Regions from separate parts of the Stenotrophomonas sp. 93052_Sma genome, predicted to be linked through region 2. Evidence: predicted binding sites of a transcription regulator. Region 2 holds the regulator's gene; each other region holds the start of a gene.
What was found. The regulator FliA, encoded in region 2, starts transcription of late flagellar genes. The targets are predictions, from matches to a motif close to TAAAGTTTNNCNNNCNNNGGCCGATAA.
Positions count from the first base shown of each region.

Region 1 (5,753 bases), 790 kb from region 2:
CGCTCACCGGGCCGTGGCACCGCGCATGCGATGCTGTGACCAATGAATACGGTGATCGACCCCGGGCGCTGGGAAGGCAGCGTCGCTGCGGCACGCAAGCAGCAGATCCAGCTGGCTGGCCGCGTGGAGCGCCAGGACCGGCTGCCACGCAACGTGCGCTGGCTGGCCGGGCTGGATGTCGGCTTCGAGGACGATGGCGCCATCACCCGCGCCGCGGCGGTACTGCTGGACGCAGAAACGCTGCAGCCCGTGGCGCAGGAGATCGCGCGCATCCCCACGGTGATGCCCTATATCCCCGGCCTGCTCAGCTTCCGCGAGCTGCCGGCATTGCTGGCCGCACTCGCGCTGCTGCCACGCACGCCGGACCTGGTGTTCGTCGATGGCCATGGCATCAGCCACCCGCGCCGGCTGGGGGTGGCCGCTCACCTCGGTGTGGTCACCGACCTGCCAAGCATCGGCGTCGCCAAGTCGAAACTGGTGGGCCGGTTCGTCGAACCGGGCGCCGAGGCCGGTGCGCATACGCCGCTGCTGGATGGCGATGAGCAACTGGGCTGGGTGCTGCGCAGCAAGCTGCGCTGCAAACCGCTGTTCGTGGCCGGTGGCCATCGGGTCAGTGCGGATACCGCGCTGGACTGGGTGCAGCGCACGCTGCGCGGTTACCGGCTGCCGGAGCCGACCCGGCTGGCGGATCGGCTGGCCTCGCGGCGGGGTAGAGTCGACTGTTAGTCGACTGCTCGTCGGCAAGGTCGCGAAAAAGCCCGCGCTGCGCGCGATAGTCGACTAACAGTCGACTCTACCAAGCCGGCTTCATCCAGGCGGCTTGACCCGATCGACGCCCCTGCATTCTCGATCAGCGATGCACGTGGCCGCGATGGCCCTGCGCGTCCTCGCCGTGGTCATGGCCTTCATGGCCCTCGTGCTCGCCGCCCTTGGCCGGCGCCGGCTCACCACAGGCTTCGCCGCAGTGGTCCGCTTCGATCTGCAGTGTCACGTGCTCGATGCCGAAGTCATCGTGCAGGCGCCCGCCCAGATCACGACGCAGCGCATCGGCATCGGTGCCGTCGCGCATCACGATGTGCGCGGTCAGCGCCGGGGTGCTGGAGGCCAGCGCCCACACATGCAGGTCATGCACGTCCAGTACCGCAGCGTGGCCGGACAGGCTGTCGCGCACCTTGGCCACGTCCATGCCCTTGGGCACGCCTTCCAGCAGCACGTTGATCGCTTCGCGCATCAGCACATAGGTGCGCGGCAGTACCCACAGGCCGATCAGCACCGCCAGGATCGGGTCGATCGGCTTCCAGCCGGTCCACTTGATCAACAGCGCGCCAGCAATCACGGCCACCGAGCCGAGCATGTCTGCCCACACTTCCAGGTAGGCACCCTTCACGTTGAGGCTCTCGCCGCTGCCGGCCTGCAGCAGGCGCATCGAGATCAGGTTGATGACCAGGCCCGCCGCGGCAATCACCAGCATGCCCGACGAGGCAATCTCCTGCGGCTCGCGGAAACGTCCAATGGCCTCCCACAGGATATAGCCGGCGACCACGAACAGCATCGCGCCATTGATCATCGCGCCCAGCGCTTCCAGGCGTGCATAGCCGTAGGTGCGGCGCGCGTCCGGCGGGCGCCGGCTCAGCCGCACCGCGACCAGCGCGATCATCAGCGCTAAAGCGTCGGTAGCCATGTGCGCCGCGTCGGACAGCAGCGCCAGGCTGTTGGTCCAGAACGCGCCCACCACCTCGACGACGAGGAAGGTGGAGGTCAGGCCGAGCGCCCACCACAAGGGTTTCTCGTGGCGGATCTCGGATGGCAGGTGATCGTGGTCGTGGCCCATGGCAACAGCTCCTTTGCGATGGGAGGCAGGCTACGCCGGAGGGCGTTGGGAAACTATCACGGTGTTTATAACATTGCAGGCCACGCGGTCCCTCACCGGGCATGGCCCGGCGCTACCGGAGCGCGGCCGGCAACGCCAGGCCACGCCTGGCGGACGCAGCGGACCGACGTCCGCCTGCGGTCAGAACCCGAAGCGCAGGCTGGCCCAGTACGCGCGGCCCGGCTCGTTGTAGGTCGCCGCGCCGGCATCGCTGCTGTTGGCCTCGCGGAACAGGCGCTTGTCGGCCAGGTTGTTCACGCCGAAACCGAAGCTGACCGTCTCGGTCACCTTGTAGCGCGCTCACGCCCCAGATGTTGTACGCACCACGGTCCTGCAGCGCGATCGACGGATCGCAGGTGCCGGTGCAGCGCGGATCATTGTTGATGTTGGTGGTGGCCGGCTTCTGCTTGCCGTAGAAGGTGCCGGTCAGCAGCAGCGACAGCTTGTCGGTGGCCTGCCAGTCCAGCATCGTGTTGACGGTGTACTTCGGAATTACCGACAGCGGCTGGCCGGTGCTCTTGTTCTCGTTCTCCACCATGTAGGTGAAGTTGTTGCTCCACTTCAGGCGGTTGCCCTGCTCGCCCAGCAGCGGGACCACCAGGTTGCCTTCCAGACCCTGCACGATCGCCTTGGGTGCGTTCTCCCAGCGGAAGATGCGGCCCTTGGTGTCGGCGGTCAGCCCGATCTGGTTGTACCCGGCCTGGATCTTGTCCTTGTAGTCGTTGTGGAAGTAGGTCAACGACGCTTGCCAGCCGCTCTGCGGTGCCCACTCGATACCCAGTTCCTTGTTCAGGCTGGTTTCCGCCTTCAGGTCCGAGTTGCCGCGCATGTAGCAGCCGGCGCCCAGGCTCGGCAGTGCATTCGGGCAGCCATTGCCCCGGGTGTAATACAGATAGTCCGGATTCGACTGGTACAGGTTCGGCGCCTTGAATGCACGGGCGATACCGCCCTTCACCACCCAGTCGCTGTTGATGCGGAACTGCGCGTTGAGGCTGGGGCTGGTGTTGTTGCCGAACTGGCTGTGGTGGTCGAAGCGCAGGCCCGGGGTGACGATCCAGCGCTCGCCCAGGTAGATGTTGTCTTCCACGAACACGGCGGTGGTCTGCGCGTCGGACTTGCCGCGTGCGCGATCGGCCGACAGCCCCGGGATGCCGCCGCCGCTGCTGCTGGACTGGCTCATCGAGTACGGGTCGGTCAGGCGGCTGTCCAGGTATTCAAAGCCCAGCGTCCAGATGTTCTCGGCACCACCCAGCGTGGTCGGGAAACTGACTTCGCCGTCCAGCTGGTAGTTGCGCAGGCGCGAGGTCGACCAGTCGGTGCCGTTGAAGCTGCCCTCCGGGCCACCGGCCAGGCCTTCGTTGATGCGCGAGTTGTTCACCGCCTCCACTGCAGCCGTTACCCGCGAGGTCACATCACCCCAGCGGCCGCGATGGGTGATCGCGCCGGTGTTGCGGTACATGCGGTTGGTCTCGGCCTGCTGCTCGGCCAACGCCCCCAGATCGATCGGTGTCGAGGTACCGGTGGTGCTGACCGCGCGGTCGCCAGCATAGATGTTGCCCTGGCGACTGGTGCCGGCTTCGAATTCGACCACCTGGTTGGCGGTCACGTCCCAGCGCAGCAGCGCGTTGACATCGCGGTTCTTGACGCCCTCGCGACCGGCCGGCGGCACCGCGTTCGGATTCGTCGCGAAGTCACGATTGAGTTCCAGCGAATCGGCGTCGGTCTTGTTGAGATTGCCGTACAGGCGGAACGACAGGGTGTCGGTCATCGGCCCGCTCAGCTGCAGGCCGACGCGCTCGCTGCCGCCTTCGGCGCTGTGCTCGGGCACCAGGCCATACAGGTCGACCGCGCCGGTCAGGTCGCCGGTCGGGCGCTTGGTGATGATGTTGACCACGCCACCGGAAGCACCCGAGCCATAACGTGCCGCTGCAGGGCCACGCAGCACTTCGATGCGCTCGATCATTTCCGCCGGCACCCAGTTGGTATCGCCGCGGGTATTGCGCTCACCGCTGCGGCCCATGCGCACGGCGTCACGCGCACCGATGCGCTTGCCGTCGACCAGGATCAGGGTGTTTTCCGGGCCCATGCCACGCAGATCGATCTGGCGGTTGTTGCCGTACTGGCCCGAGGCACTGTTGCCGGTCAGGTTGACGCCGGGCATGGTGCGCAGCAGCTCGGCGATGTCGTTGGCCGGCGGGCGCCTGGCGATGTCCTCTGCGGTGATGGTGGAGGTACCCAGGGCCTGGCGCGCGATCTGCGAGGCGGTGACGTGCACCGTGTCGATATCGGTGGCGTCGGTTTCGGCGTGGGCGGTCAGAGCGCTGCCGGCCAGCAGGGCGGCAACGGCAAGCGCCAGCGGGCGCGGCGAAAGGACAACGGCAGGGGACATGATCAGGACCTTCTGGCAGGGCTACGGGGCCTCTGGCAAAGGGCTTGAGGCAACGACGAGGGGGAGGCGGAGCAGTCCTGCAGCAGGCACCTGCAGCCCGTTCCGTGCGCGCATTCTCCCATCAATGCGATTGATTCTCAAATGCGTTCACTCATTACCGCAGCGGCGCCGATGTGGTTTGCGCACCGTGCAACCCTGCACCGCGCGTAAACTGGCCGGCTAACCCGCCATCAACCGTATGCCGCCGCGGCCGATACCCGTGGTTTGCCGTACGCAGTCAGAGATCGACGTGGAACCACCCCAATTGGACGATGCCAGCCAGCCGCTGGCCGAGGCCTGGCAGCAGTGCCTGCTGCAGGCCGGCCCTGCCGCCACCGCGCTGCTCAAGGCCGCTGCTACCGATGCCCCACCCGCGCTGGCCCAGCGCTTTTACGAAGTACTGCTGCAGGACACCCGTGCGCGCCGTTTTCTGTCCCACGACCAGGTCAAGCAGCGCCTGCAGCCGGCCATGCAGCGCTGGCTGGCGCAGCTGCTGACCACTGATGCCAGCGGCATCGCCAACACCGTGGCCTCGCAGCGGATCATCGGCGACGTGCACGCCCGCGTCGGCATTCCGGTCGACCTGGTTACCCGCGGTGCGCGTGTGCTCAAGCACGAACTGTTCGTGCGCCTGCGCGACGATGCACCGGACAGCGACACCGCATTTGCCGCCATCGACTGCCTCAGCGCGATCATGGACATCGCCATGGAAGGCATGACCCTGGCCTACACCCACGCGCGCGAGCGCTCCACCCGTGCCGACGCCGCCTACCGGCTGTTCTCGCTGGTACAGAACGTTGGTACCGAACGCGAGCGCCAGCGCGCACTGCTGCTGGACTGGGAAAACGCCCTGCTCTACGCGTTGGCCGGCCACGTGCAGGCCAGCGACAACGCCAGCCTGGCTACCTCGGAGTTCGGCCTGTGGTTCACCCACAAGGGCATCCCCAGCTTCGGCGAAAGCAGCGAAACGCAGCAGGTGGGCCAGTTGATGGCCCGCATTGATGGCCACCTGCAGCGCGCGAGCGGCGATGCTCCGGCGCAGCGACTGGCGGTGCTGCCGGCCATCCGCGAGGACCTGGCCGCCATCCGCACCCTGATGACACTGCTGTTCGAGCGCATCGGCGAACTGGATGCCGGCAGCGACGCGCTGACCAACCTGCTCAACCGTCGCTTCCTGCCCACCGTGCTGCGCCGGGAAATCGAGCTGGCCACACGCAACCGCACACCATTCTCGCTGCTGCTGCTCGACCTGGATCACTTCAAGGCAATCAACGATGGCCACGGCCACGATGCCGGCGACCGCGCGTTGCAGCACGTCGCCGGCCTGCTCGGCCAGCTCACGCGCGGCAGCGACTACCTGTTCCGCTATGGCGGCGAAGAATTCGTGGTGGTACTGGTGGCTGCCAGCGAATCGCAGGCGACCGTGATCGCCGAGAGCCTGCGGCGGCAGATCGC
Region 1 is NZ_CM151134.1:1,401,611-1,407,363, reverse strand. It holds gene nfi (deoxyribonuclease V) at 43-726, shown strand; gene ACZK2V_RS06600 (cation diffusion facilitator family transporter) at 851-1,831, opposite strand; partial or broken gene ACZK2V_RS06595 (TonB-dependent siderophore receptor) at 2,012-4,259, opposite strand; gene ACZK2V_RS06590 (GGDEF domain-containing protein) at 4,549-5,753, shown strand, end outside.
Region 1: a site for FliA is predicted at 4,490-4,516, ahead of ACZK2V_RS06590 (GGDEF domain-containing protein). Genes of this name have one in related genera too.

Region 2 (5,753 bases):
GGTACCTGGCCCGGTGCGTGCCGCGCTGGCCCGCCTGGTCCGCCACAGCGTTCCGTCGCTGTCGGTCCTGGCCTACAGCGAGGTGCCGGAGGACAAGCGCCTGAAGCTGGTCGGAACGATCAGCTGACGCCGCCCTCCGATGCGCCAGAAAACAGACACCACTTTCGAACCAACGCAACAGACAGATACCAAGGGGAACCCGCACCGTGCAGACCACCGACCACCCGAGTTCTCCGACCGCCACCCCGCCGTCTTCGTCCCGTGACCACAGCATGAAAATCAAACGATTCGTCGCCGCCGACATGCGCTCGGCCATGAACCTGGTGCGCAAGGAACATGGTCCTGACGCCGTGATCCTGTCCAACCGCCGGATCGAGGAAGGCATCGAGATCGTCGCCGCCGCCAACTACGACGAGAGCGCCGTGCAGCGTGCACTGGAAGCCTCGCGTCGTGACATCGCTCCGCCGCCGGCGCCGAAGCCGCGCACCGCCGCCGACGCGGTGATCGCCGCGGTCACCCGCCGCCGCAGCAATACCCCGGCACCGGAACCGGTCGCCGCAACCACCTCGGCCGTGGCTGCCCTCGCCCGCGCTGCGGTCGGCGCCACCGGCCGCACCCTGGACAGCGCCGACGAGATCGTGCCGACCCGCGGCAGCACCGGCTTCGCCGCCACCCTGGCACGCGCCGCCGTCAACGAACCGGCGCTGCCGGATCAGATCTTCGCTCCGTTCGCCGAAGCCATCGTCGCACCGGCGCCCAGCACCGCCGCACCGGCCAACCGCGCCCGCTTCCAGATCGACCCGCCGCACGAGACGCATCACGAAAGCGCGGCGTCGGCCGTGCAGCCGCCGCCGCTGCCGACCGCTGCCGTGACCGAAGCGCAACCCGGGATCGTCGCCAGCGAACCGGCACCGGTCGAAGCCAGCGACGAAACCGGCGCTGCCCCCGTGCTGGCCCCAGCCCCGGCACTGACCCTGGTGGCCCAGGACGACGCCGAGATCCGCCAGCTGCGCCAGGAAGTGGCCGGCATGCGCCATGTGATCGAGCGCGAGATGAACCGCTTCACCGACGAGCGCCTGCGCGGCTGCCCGGTGCGCGCCACCGCGCTGGACCTGATGGACGAGTATGGCTTCGATGCCGGCCTGGCCCGCGACGTGGCCATGCAGATCCCGCTGGAGACCGAGGCCCATCGAGGCCGCGGCCTGATGCTGGGGCTGATTTCGCGCAAGCTGCCGATCGCCCCGGTCGACCCGCTGGAAGAAGGCGGTGTGATCGCACTGGTCGGCCCGACCGGCGCCGGCAAGACCACCACCATCGCCAAGCTGGCCTCGCGCTTCGCCGAGAAGCACGCGCCGCGTGACGTGGCCCTGGTCACCACCGACACCACCCGCATCGGTGCCCGCGAGCAGCTGTACGGCTACGGCCGCCAGCTCGGCATCGCGGTGCACGAGGCCAACAGCGGCACCGATCTGGACCAGCTGCTGGAACGCCTGAAGGACTACAAGCTGGTGCTGATCGACACCGCCGGCCTGGGCCCGCGCGACCGCGCCCTGGCCGCCCAGCTGCAGTGGCTGCGTGCCGCCTGCCAGGTCCGCACCCTGCTGGTGCTGCCGGCCAACACCAGCTTCGGCGACATGGACGAGGTGGTCCGCCGCTTCGGCGCCGCCAACCTGCAGGGCCTGGTACTGAGCAAGCTGGACGAGACCGGCCGCTTCGGCAACGCCCTGTCGGTGGCCGTGGATCATGCCCTGCCGATCACCTGGGTGACCGATGGCCAGGACGTCCCGGAGGACCTGCACCGGGCCAGTGCAGCCAATCTTGTACTTCGCCTTGAAGATTTGCGCCGCGCGGCCGATATGCCCTGCAACCCGGAGTTGAACCATGCCGTCGCGTGAGTACGCCAAGCTGACCAAGACCTTCCCGCTGTCGGCCACCCGCAGCGAGCCGCTCGGCCCTGTGCGCACCATTGCAGTCACTGGCGGCAAGGGCGGCGTGGGCAAGACGAATGTGTCGGCCAACCTGGCCGTGGCACTGGCTGGCATGGGCAAGCGCACGCTGCTGCTGGACGCCGACCTCGGCCTGGCCAACATCGACGTGATCCTGGGGCTGAACCCCACCTTTACGCTGGCCGACCTGGTCGCCGGCCGCTGCACGCTGGATGACGTCATCGTCGAAGGCCCCAACGGCGTGCTGGTGGTCCCGGCCGCATCCGGCCGCCGCCACATGGCCGAGCTGGCCCCGGCCGAGCACGTTGGCCTGGTCAACGTGTTCTCCGAACTGGAGCGCGAGCTGGACATCATGGTGGTGGACACTGCCGCGGGCATCACCGATGGCGTGCTGACCTTCTGCCAGGCCGCACAGGACACCGTGGTGGTGGTCTGTGACGAGCCGGCCTCGATCACCGACGCCTACGCACTGATCAAGGTGCTGTCGCGCGAGCGCGGCGTGGACCGCATCCAGGTGGTGGCCAACATGGTGCGCGACCCGAACGAGGGCCGCGTGCTGTACGAAAAGCTGACCCGCGTCTGCGAGAAGTTCCTTGCCGATGTCTCGCTGAACTACCTGGGCTGCGTGCCGCAGGATGACTGGCTGCGCCTGTCGGTGCAGCGCCAGCAGCCGGTGGTGAAGGCCTATCCGTCCAGCCCGGCGGCGCTGGCGATCACCGAGATCGCGCGCCGTACCGCGCTGGCAGGCGCCGACCGAACCGCGTGGCGGCGTCGAGTTCTTCCTCGAACGCATCCTCAAGCAGCGTGGGGTGACGGCATGAAAGGCGCAGCCCAGTACAGGGAAGTGCAGCGCTCGGCGGCGAACGAAGTCATCGCCCAGCATTCGGACCTGGTGCGGCGCATCGCCCACCACCTGGCCGCGCGCCTGCCGGCCAGTGTCGAGGTCGACGACCTGATCCAGGCCGGCATGATGGGACTGATCGAAGCCTCGCGCAGCTATGACGCCGACCAGGGTGCTTCTTTTGAGACCTACGCCTCGATCCGCATCCGTGGTTCGATGATCGACGAGATCCGCCGTGGTGACTGGGTCCCGCGCTCGGTGCACCGGCGTGCACGTGATGCCGCCGCCACCATCCGCCGCCTGGAACAGAGCAGTGGCCGTGCCGCCAGCGCCACTGAAGTGGCCGCCGCGATGGAGATGCCGCTGCCCGAGTACCTGCGGCTGATGGAAGACGCTGCACGTGGCCAGGTGCTGAGCCTGGAATCGCGCATCGAGGACCAGGGCGAGCTGGACACCGTCGCCCAGGGCGGGCCGACCCCGCAGCAGGTACTGGAGCGCGGCGAGTTCGGTCGCGAGCTGGGCAAGGCCATCGGCCACCTGCCCGAGCGCGAACAACTGGTGCTCTCGCTGTACTACGAGCAGGAACTGAACCTGAAGGAGATCGGCGCGGTGCTCGGCGTGAGCGAGTCGCGGGTCTGCCAGATCCACGGCCAGGCGGTACTGCGCCTGCGTGGCCGGCTGAAGCTGTTCGAGGCTGCCGACGCAGGCCTCGAAGAATGAACATCCCCGAGGCGGCTGCCCCCGGTCGTCCGGAATGAACAACAAAGGAATTCTGCTTTGAACAAGAACATGCGCATCCTGATCGTCGACGACTTCTCGACCATGCGTCGAATCGTCAAGAACCTGCTGGGCGATCTGGGCTTCACCAATACCGCCGAAGCCGAGGACGGGCATGCCGCGCTGTCGCTGCTGCAGAGCCAGCCGTTCGATTTCGTGGTCACCGACTGGAACATGCCGGTGATGACCGGCATCGAGCTGCTCAAGGCGATCCGTGCCGATGCCAAGCTGAAGACCCTGCCGGTGCTGATGGTCACGGCAGAAGCCAAGCGCGAGCAGATCATCGAAGCCGCCCAGAGCGGTGTGAACGGCTACATCATCAAGCCGTTCACCGCGCAGACGCTGGAAGAGAAGCTCGGCAAGATCTTCGAACGCCTGGCGGCCAGCGCCTGATGGATACCACGGTCGACAAGAACGCCCTCGCCCTGCGCCTGCAGGAGGCCCTGGACGCGCTCGAATCCGGTGACGAGGCCGCCTGGCGGCAGCGCATCGACGGGCTGGTCGCGCTGCGCACGCAGCCGATGATGAGCGGCCTCTCGCGGCTGGCCCGCGAGCTGGGACAGGCGCTGGGCGAACTGCCGACCGTGCCGAGCGAAGCCGGCGAACTGGACGACGCCTGCGCGCGACTGGACCACGTGGTGGCGATGACCGAACAGGCCACGCACCGCACCCTGGACCTGGCCGAGGAATGCCGCAGCCTGACCGAACAGCTGCGCGCTGAAGGCCTGCAGCCGGGCCAGGACGCGCAGCTCGAGCGCATCCGCCACAACCTGACCGAGATCGCCCTGACCCAGAGCTACCAGGACCTGACCGGGCAGATCATCCGTCGCGTGGTCGGCATCGTCCGCCGCGTGCACGAAGGCTTCGGCGCGCTCGGCCTGCCGCCGGAACAGCATCGCACCGACCCGGAACTGGCCGGGCCGGCACTGAAGGGACTGGACCGCCACGCGGTCTCGCAGAACGACGCCGACGACCTGTTGTCGGATCTGGGGCTGTAAGCATGAGCGCGGTATCCGACGACATCACTGCCGATTTCATCATCGAGGCGCAGGAGATCCTGGATCGCCTCGGCGAACAGCTGGTGTCGCTGGAGCAGGCACCGCAGGACAGCGACCAGCTCAACGCGGTGTTCCGCGGCTACCACACGCTCAAGGGCGGCGCCGGCTTCCTCGGCGTCACCGCCATGGTAGAGCTGTGCCATGCCGCTGAAGAGGCGCTGGGCGCCGCACGTGCCGGCCAGGCCGTGCTGCAGGCCCACCACTTCGACGCGGCCCAGCAATCGCTGGACTACCTGCAGTCGATGCTGGACGCGGTTTCCTCCGGCACCGAGCCGGGCTATGCGCCGCCGGACCTGATCGCACAGTTCGACGTGCACGGCGGTGCCGTGGCTGCACCCGCCGCCGCAGCAGCACCCACCGCGGGTGGCAGCGACCTGATCACCGACGACGAATTCGAGGCGCTGCTCGACCAGCTGCATGGTGGCAACGCGCCGACCGCGGTCGCGCCAGCGAAGAAGGCCGACGACGGACTGATCAGCGAAGACGAGTTCGAAGCCCTGCTCGACCAGCTGCACGGTGGCGCCGCACCGGGCACCAAGCCTGCGGCCGTGGTGGCACCGGCACCGATCGCAGCGCCGCGCCCGGTCGCCGCACCGGCACCGGTGGCGAAGCCGGCCGCCAAGCCGCTGGCCGAGGCCGAACATACCGTGCGCGTGGACACCAAGCGCCTGGACGCGATCGTCAACCTGATCGGCGAACTGGTGCTGTCACGCAATCGGCTCAAGACCCTGCGTGCACGCCTGCGCGATGAAGAGCTGGACCGCGCCGTGTCCACGCTGGATATCGCCACCGCCCGCCTGCAGTCGGCAGTGATGCGCACCCGCATGCAGCCGGTGGGCAAGGTGTTCTCGCGCTTCCCCAAGGTTGCCCGCGACGTCGCCCGCTCGCTGAAGAAGGAAGTGGACCTGGAACTGATCGGCGCGGAGACCGAGCTCGACCGCAACCTGGTCGAAGCGCTGGCCGACCCGCTGGTGCACCTGGTCCGCAACGCCATCGACCATGGCGTGGAAATGCCCGACCTGCGCGAGGCACAGGGCAAGCCACGGATGGGCCATGTGCGCCTGTCCGCACAGCAGGAAGGCGACTACGTCAGCATCGAAGTGCAGGACGATGGCGCCGGCATCGACCCGG
Region 2 is NZ_CM151134.1:2,188,610-2,194,362, reverse strand. It holds gene flhA (flagellar biosynthesis protein FlhA) at 1-127, shown strand, start outside; gene flhF (flagellar biosynthesis protein FlhF) at 273-1,895, shown strand; partial or broken gene ACZK2V_RS10270 (MinD/ParA family ATP-binding protein) at 1,882-2,767, shown strand; gene ACZK2V_RS10265 (RNA polymerase sigma factor FliA) at 2,764-3,507, shown strand; gene cheY (chemotaxis response regulator CheY) at 3,565-3,957, shown strand; gene ACZK2V_RS10255 (protein phosphatase CheZ) at 3,957-4,562, shown strand; gene ACZK2V_RS10250 (chemotaxis protein CheA) at 4,565-5,753, shown strand, end outside.

Region 3 (5,753 bases), 1.5 Mb from region 2:
GGGCTGGGAAGACTGCACCCCGGTGTACCTGGAGTTCCCGGGCTGGAGCGAGAACACCCACGGCATCACCAACTGGGACGACCTGCCGCCGGCCGCACGTGCCTACCTGCGTTCGCTGGAAGAGCTGGCCGGTTGCCCGATCAGCATCGTCTCCACCGGCCCGGACCGCGACCACACCATGGTCCTGCAGGATCCGTTCGCCTGAGGTAGCGCCGGGCGCTGCCCGGCGTAGGTGACAGGAAGAGCCCCGCGAAAGCGGGGCTTTTTCGTTACTGTGTCGGCACGGCCAGCAGGGAGGTGACGTGATGACCCGGATGTCAGCGTGAAGGGCGTAACGGTGGTGCGGATCACCCTGTGGGTGCTGTGGAGCCTGTGGGCGCTTGCCTGCGCGGTGCTGGTGCTGGGCGCGATCGCCAACCACATGGCCTCACGCACGCAGGTGCTGCCTCTGGTGCTGAGCCCGGGTGCGACGGCCGAGGTCACGGTCTACCGCTTCATCGATGACCAATTGCGACTGCGCCTGCGTTACGCGGATGACGGTACTTCCACGGCGATCGATCCTGAGGTGCGCCTGCGCGTGGAAACCCCGACAGATCAGACCGACTTCCGCGCCGAAACGCGTTCGGGCGTGCCGGGTTCCGGCATCACCCGCGCGCTGGAATCGGTTGTGCCTGCTGGATTTGCCGCCTCGTACTTCGGTTATGGCCGGGGGGATGCGCTGCCGCGCGGGCGTTCGTGGCTGCGGGTGACCGTTCTGGAGGTCGAGCCCGCGCTGGCGGGGCGCGTCGCCTCGGTGGAACTGCTGCCACCGATGGACGTACTGAAGCTGACCGACCTGGACTACGCGTGGCTGTGGCCGTTCTTCTTCTGGAAGGTGGCGGCGTTGTTCCTGCTGATTCCGGGCGCTGCGCTGGTGGTATTCACCATCACCTTGCGGCACTGGCAGCGTCGGGCGTCGAAGCCGCCTGTTTCAACAGCGGATACGGATTGATCGACTCTCCCTTCCACCACTGTCTTTCCGGGCCCAGCAGGTGCACTTCAAAGTGCAGGTGCGGGGCCTCGGCGCTGGCGTTACCGGTGCTGCCCACGTAACCGATCACCTCTCCGCGCTTGATCACCTGCTTCTCCGCCAGGCCATCGGCGTAGCGCTGCAGATGCGCGTAGTAGTAGCACCAGCGTCCGCTGGGCTCGAACTGGTAAATCGTCAAGCCGCCGCGCTCGCTGTCGAACAGTTTTTCCACCGTTCCATCGGCCACCGCCAGCACCGGCGTACCGGTATCGGCCATGATGTCGATGGCATCGTGCACGCGACCCTCGCTGCGTGCATCGGTGAACGTATCGCGCAGCTGGGACGCATGGATACCCTGCACCGGCAGCAGCAGACCGGACGGTGCATCCGCAGTCTGCGCGGCCGACGGCGCGGTGTTGGCGGGTGGGGCTGTTGCGGGTGTCGCTACAGATTCCTTCGCCGGCGCCGCTGCCAGTGCCGATTGCGCTTGCGGCAGCGGGGCGGGTACCGGATCACCCGCATCGCGGTGCAGCCACCAGCCTGCACCCAGCCCCAGCAGAACGCCCAGCACGATCAGTTGCGAAAGGCGCATCGGCTCACTCCTGCATCACCACGGGTACCGAGGTATCCACGGCATCGGCCACGCGCAGCGCATCCCAGTTGGTCATGCGCACGCAGCCATGCGATTCGGTCTTGCCCACATGGCCGGGTTCGGGCGTGCCATGCAGGCCGTAATGCGGCTTGGACAGATCGATCCAGACCCGCCCGACCGGATTGTTCGGGCCCGGTGGCAGGGTGGCCTTCTTTTCGCCCCTGCGGGCATCCCAGAACAGTTTCGGGTTGTAGTGGAACGGCGGGTCGCGGTAAACGCCCAGGATCTTCCATTCGCCGATCGGTAACGGGTCGTGCTGGCTGCCCGACGACACCGGCACCTGTGCGCTCACCTTGCCCTGCGCATCCAGCAGCTGCAGCGTGGAGTCGGATTTGTCGACCACGATCTTCGCCGCCTTTGGCAATGCGGCCAGTGCGATGTTGGGTACCTGGATGCGGCTGCCAGCCTTGGTCAGGTCCACGCCGGGATTGAGCGCCTTCATCAGCTCAGGGGAGGCATGGAAGCGCTCGCCGAGGGCTTCTTCCACACTGCCGTAGCCCAGCGATGTGAGCTTGGCCTGGGCGGCGGGCCCTTTCGGAGTGGCCTGGAACGGACCGGCGACATCCTCAGCAGTCAGCGTGTAGCTGGCCAGCGGCCCAACGGTATCGGCCTGCAGGGCCTTCCAGGTGGTGTCGTCCAGTTCGCCCGTTACGTCCAGCCCATGCGCTGCCTGGAAACCCGACACCGCGCGTCGCTGGTTGCTGCCCACTTCGCCGTCGATCTGGCCAGGGGAGAAGTTCGCGCGATCCAGCAGCACCTGGGCGTGCAGCGCGGAGTGGGGTGCGGTGTCCGGTCCGGCCGTTTCGGCAATGGGTGCGGGCAGGTGGGGCGGCGGCGCCTGCGCGAAGGCTGGCGACGCCAGCAGCGAGAGAGCGAGCAGGGTGGATCGGGACACGGGTAATGGCATTGGGATCTCCAGCAGGTCACGCCACCACCTTGCCCGCAGCAGCCGCCGAGCCACCGTGAAAGGGATCTGATGCCCGCATGAGCAGCCATGGGTATTGCAGCCGTGTCCAGCGCGCAGGTGCTGCTGCGCAGGGGGCTCACCAAGGTGAACGGTGGCCGACGCCGTCGACGGACGGCGATCAAGATTGCCTGCCGGGCCGCCGATAAGGGCGCATCCCCCCGTTTTGGATATCCCCATGAACTACTTGAGGAACGTCAGGGTTGCCTGGCGTCTTGGGCTGGGCTTTGGCCTGTTGCTGCTGCTGGTTGCCGCCGTGGTGGCCACCGGCGCCACCGCCAGTGTCGTGCAGAAGCGCGCGATGCAGCAGGTGGTCGACGTCAGCGTAGCCAAGGTGCGCCTGTTGTCGCAGATGCTCGATGCCAACAACCAGATGATGGTGGTGCGTCGCGAGATGCTGATCCGCCAGGGCGACGACCGTGGCCACGACGAGCAGCGCATCGCCGATCTGGTGAAGCGCTACGAGGCCAGCTGGACCGCCTATCAGGCGCTGCCCAGCGACGCCGACGGCAAGGCCATTGCCGAAACCATCGCCGCCAAGCGTGCCATTGCGCGCCCGCTCAACAAGCAGACCAGCGAACTGATGGAGCAGGGCGACTACCCGGGCGCCGTGGCGCTGACCCTGGGCCCGGTGCAGGAAGCCGCCAACGGCTGGAACAAGGCGCTGTCCGATGGCGTGGACTTCGAAGAGAAGGAAAGCCGTGAGGCGGCCGCCGAGGCGATCCGCCTGGGCGAGCGCAGCCTGCTGCAGCTGCTGGTGCTGGGCGGCGTCGCGCTGCTGGTGGGCATCGGTGCCTCGGTGATGATCGGCCGCAGCCTGACCGGCCCGTTGGCCCGCGCGGTGAACCTGGCCGAACGCCTGTCCAAGGGCCAGCTGGACCAGGAGTTCCGCCTTGGCGGCCGCGATGAACTGACCCAGCTGGGTGAAGCCATGGCCAGCGTGCGGCAGAGCGTGCAGGCGGCGATCGGCGCACAGCTGCAGATGGCCGAACAGCACGAGGCGGGTGCGATCCGCTACCGCATGGACGCCAGCGCTTTCCCCGGCGATTTCGGCCGCATGGTGCAGGCCACCAACAGCCTGGTCGAATCGCACGTGCAGGTGGAACTGCTGATGGCTGAAGTGATGCAGCGTTACGCCATCGGTGACCTCAGCCGCGACCTGCCGGACTACCCGGGCGAGAAGGGCACTCTGACCCGCACTCTGGCGGCAGTGAAGCAGAGCCTGATGGCGATCAACGCGCAGATCGATGCACTGGCCCGGGCCGCGCGCGCCGGTGATTTCAGCATGCGTGGCGATGCCGCTGCGTTCCAGTTCCAGTTCAAGGCGATGGTCGAGCATCTCAACGGCATGATGGCCAGTTCGCAGGCCAGCATCGCTGATGTCTCCGATGTGCTGCGTGCGATCTCGCACGGCGACCTGACTGCACGCATGGACGGCGAGTACGACGGTGTATTCGCCCGCATGCGTGACGACGCCAACACCACCACCGCGCAGCTGACCGGCATCGTGCGTGGCATCCAGGTGGCCGCCGACAGCATCAACAACGCGGCGCAGGAACTGGCTGCCGGCAACAACGACCTGTCGCGCCGCACCGAGCAGCAGGCCGCCAACCTGGAAGAAGCCGCCGCATCGATGGAGGAACTGACCTCGACTGTGCGCCAGAATGCCGAGCTCGCTCGTCAGGCCGACAGTGAAGCGCATGCCGCCGGTGCCGCCGTACGCGAAACCGAGCAGGCGATGGCGCAGATGGCGTCGGTGATGGGTGAGATCGATCAGTCCTCGGCACGCATCTCGGAAATCTCCACCGTGATCGACGGCATCGCGTTCCAGACCAACATCCTGGCGCTGAATGCTGCGGTTGAAGCCGCGCGTGCAGGTGAGCAGGGCCGTGGTTTTGCCGTGGTCGCCAGCGAGGTACGTACGCTCGCACAGCGTGCCGGTGTCGCCGCCAAGGAGATCAAGGAGCTGATCGAAGACGCTGCTGCCAAGGTGAAGAGTGGCCTGGCGGTGACCGTTGAATCGGAAGCCGCGATCGCCCGCGTGGCCCAGGCCAGCTCGCGCACCACGCAGCTGATGAGCGACATCGCAGCGGCCAGCAAGGAACAGGCCGCCGGTATCGAGCAGGTCAACCAGGTGGTGGTGCAGATGGACCAGGTGACCCAGCAGAACGCTGCGCTGGTGGAAGAAGCCACTGCCGCCAGCCGCGCGCTGGAGGAACAGGCGCATGCGCTGACCACGTCGGTGGCGGTGTTCAAGGTGGAGCAGGGCGCGCGCATGCCCATCGTGCCTGCGCAGGCGGCGTAAGCAACCTGCGACTGGATGTTGGATGACGCCCTGCATGCGATGCCCCGCATGCAGGGCACCGCATGCACGCAACCGGTCGGTGCCGCTGGCTAGCGGCCGCCCGCGGCGCGTTCGATCAGCCAGCCGGCTGCGTACAGCAACAGCAGTGTTGGCGGAACCAGTACTGCATACGCGGTCGACCAAGGTTTGCCGTACAGCAGGCTGCCTGCGCCGATGGCATCGAGTGCAGCAGACTGCAGGGTGATGGGGAGCGACATCAGGATATAGGCCCCCTTCGGGTCCGCGTCCGACTGCGCGCCGTGAACCAGCCATGCGGTCAACAGCAGGTAGACCACGCAAAGCGCAAGACCGGTCCAGCTCAGTAATCGCCGCATCTTCATCCGCATGCCTCCGTTCAACGGACGTCGAAGTGAGCCTGCAGAGGCAGGCTCACATTCCGCAGCAGATCCCTGACCACCACCTGCGCAGTCCACGTGCCTTTCGGATCACTGGCCTCGGCCACGAACTTCAGGTGCAGGTTGGTCATGTACAACAGGGTTGGCGGGCCGGGCAGGGCAGCGGTGAAACAGGGAACATCGCGTTCGTCGATGCTGGTAGTGCCGTCCGGGCGCAGCATGCGCAGATCGCAGTGCACCTTGGGTACGCGGTTCTCATCCAGTTGCGGGTTGGACAGGAATGTCAGCAGGAACAATTCACCGCCCGGGTGGACTTCGTCGGCCTGGGTAAAACCGGGAGTGGTCTCTGGCGGGGTCTCCCACTTGGCCTGCCAGTCGGCATCGGAGGTGACCAGCAGCGATGCCGCAAAGCCACCGCTGGATTTCAT
Region 3 is NZ_CM151134.1:3,641,200-3,646,952, reverse strand. It holds partial or broken gene ACZK2V_RS17180 (adenylosuccinate synthase) at 1-205, shown strand, start outside; gene ACZK2V_RS17175 (hypothetical protein) at 323-991, shown strand; gene ACZK2V_RS17170 (M23 family metallopeptidase) at 927-1,601, opposite strand; gene ACZK2V_RS17165 (L,D-transpeptidase family protein) at 1,606-2,568, opposite strand; gene ACZK2V_RS17160 (methyl-accepting chemotaxis protein) at 2,804-4,930, shown strand; gene ACZK2V_RS17155 (hypothetical protein) at 5,020-5,310, opposite strand; gene ACZK2V_RS17150 (hypothetical protein) at 5,325-5,753, opposite strand, start outside.
Region 3: a site for FliA is predicted at 2,748-2,774, ahead of ACZK2V_RS17160 (methyl-accepting chemotaxis protein). Genes of this name have one in related genera too.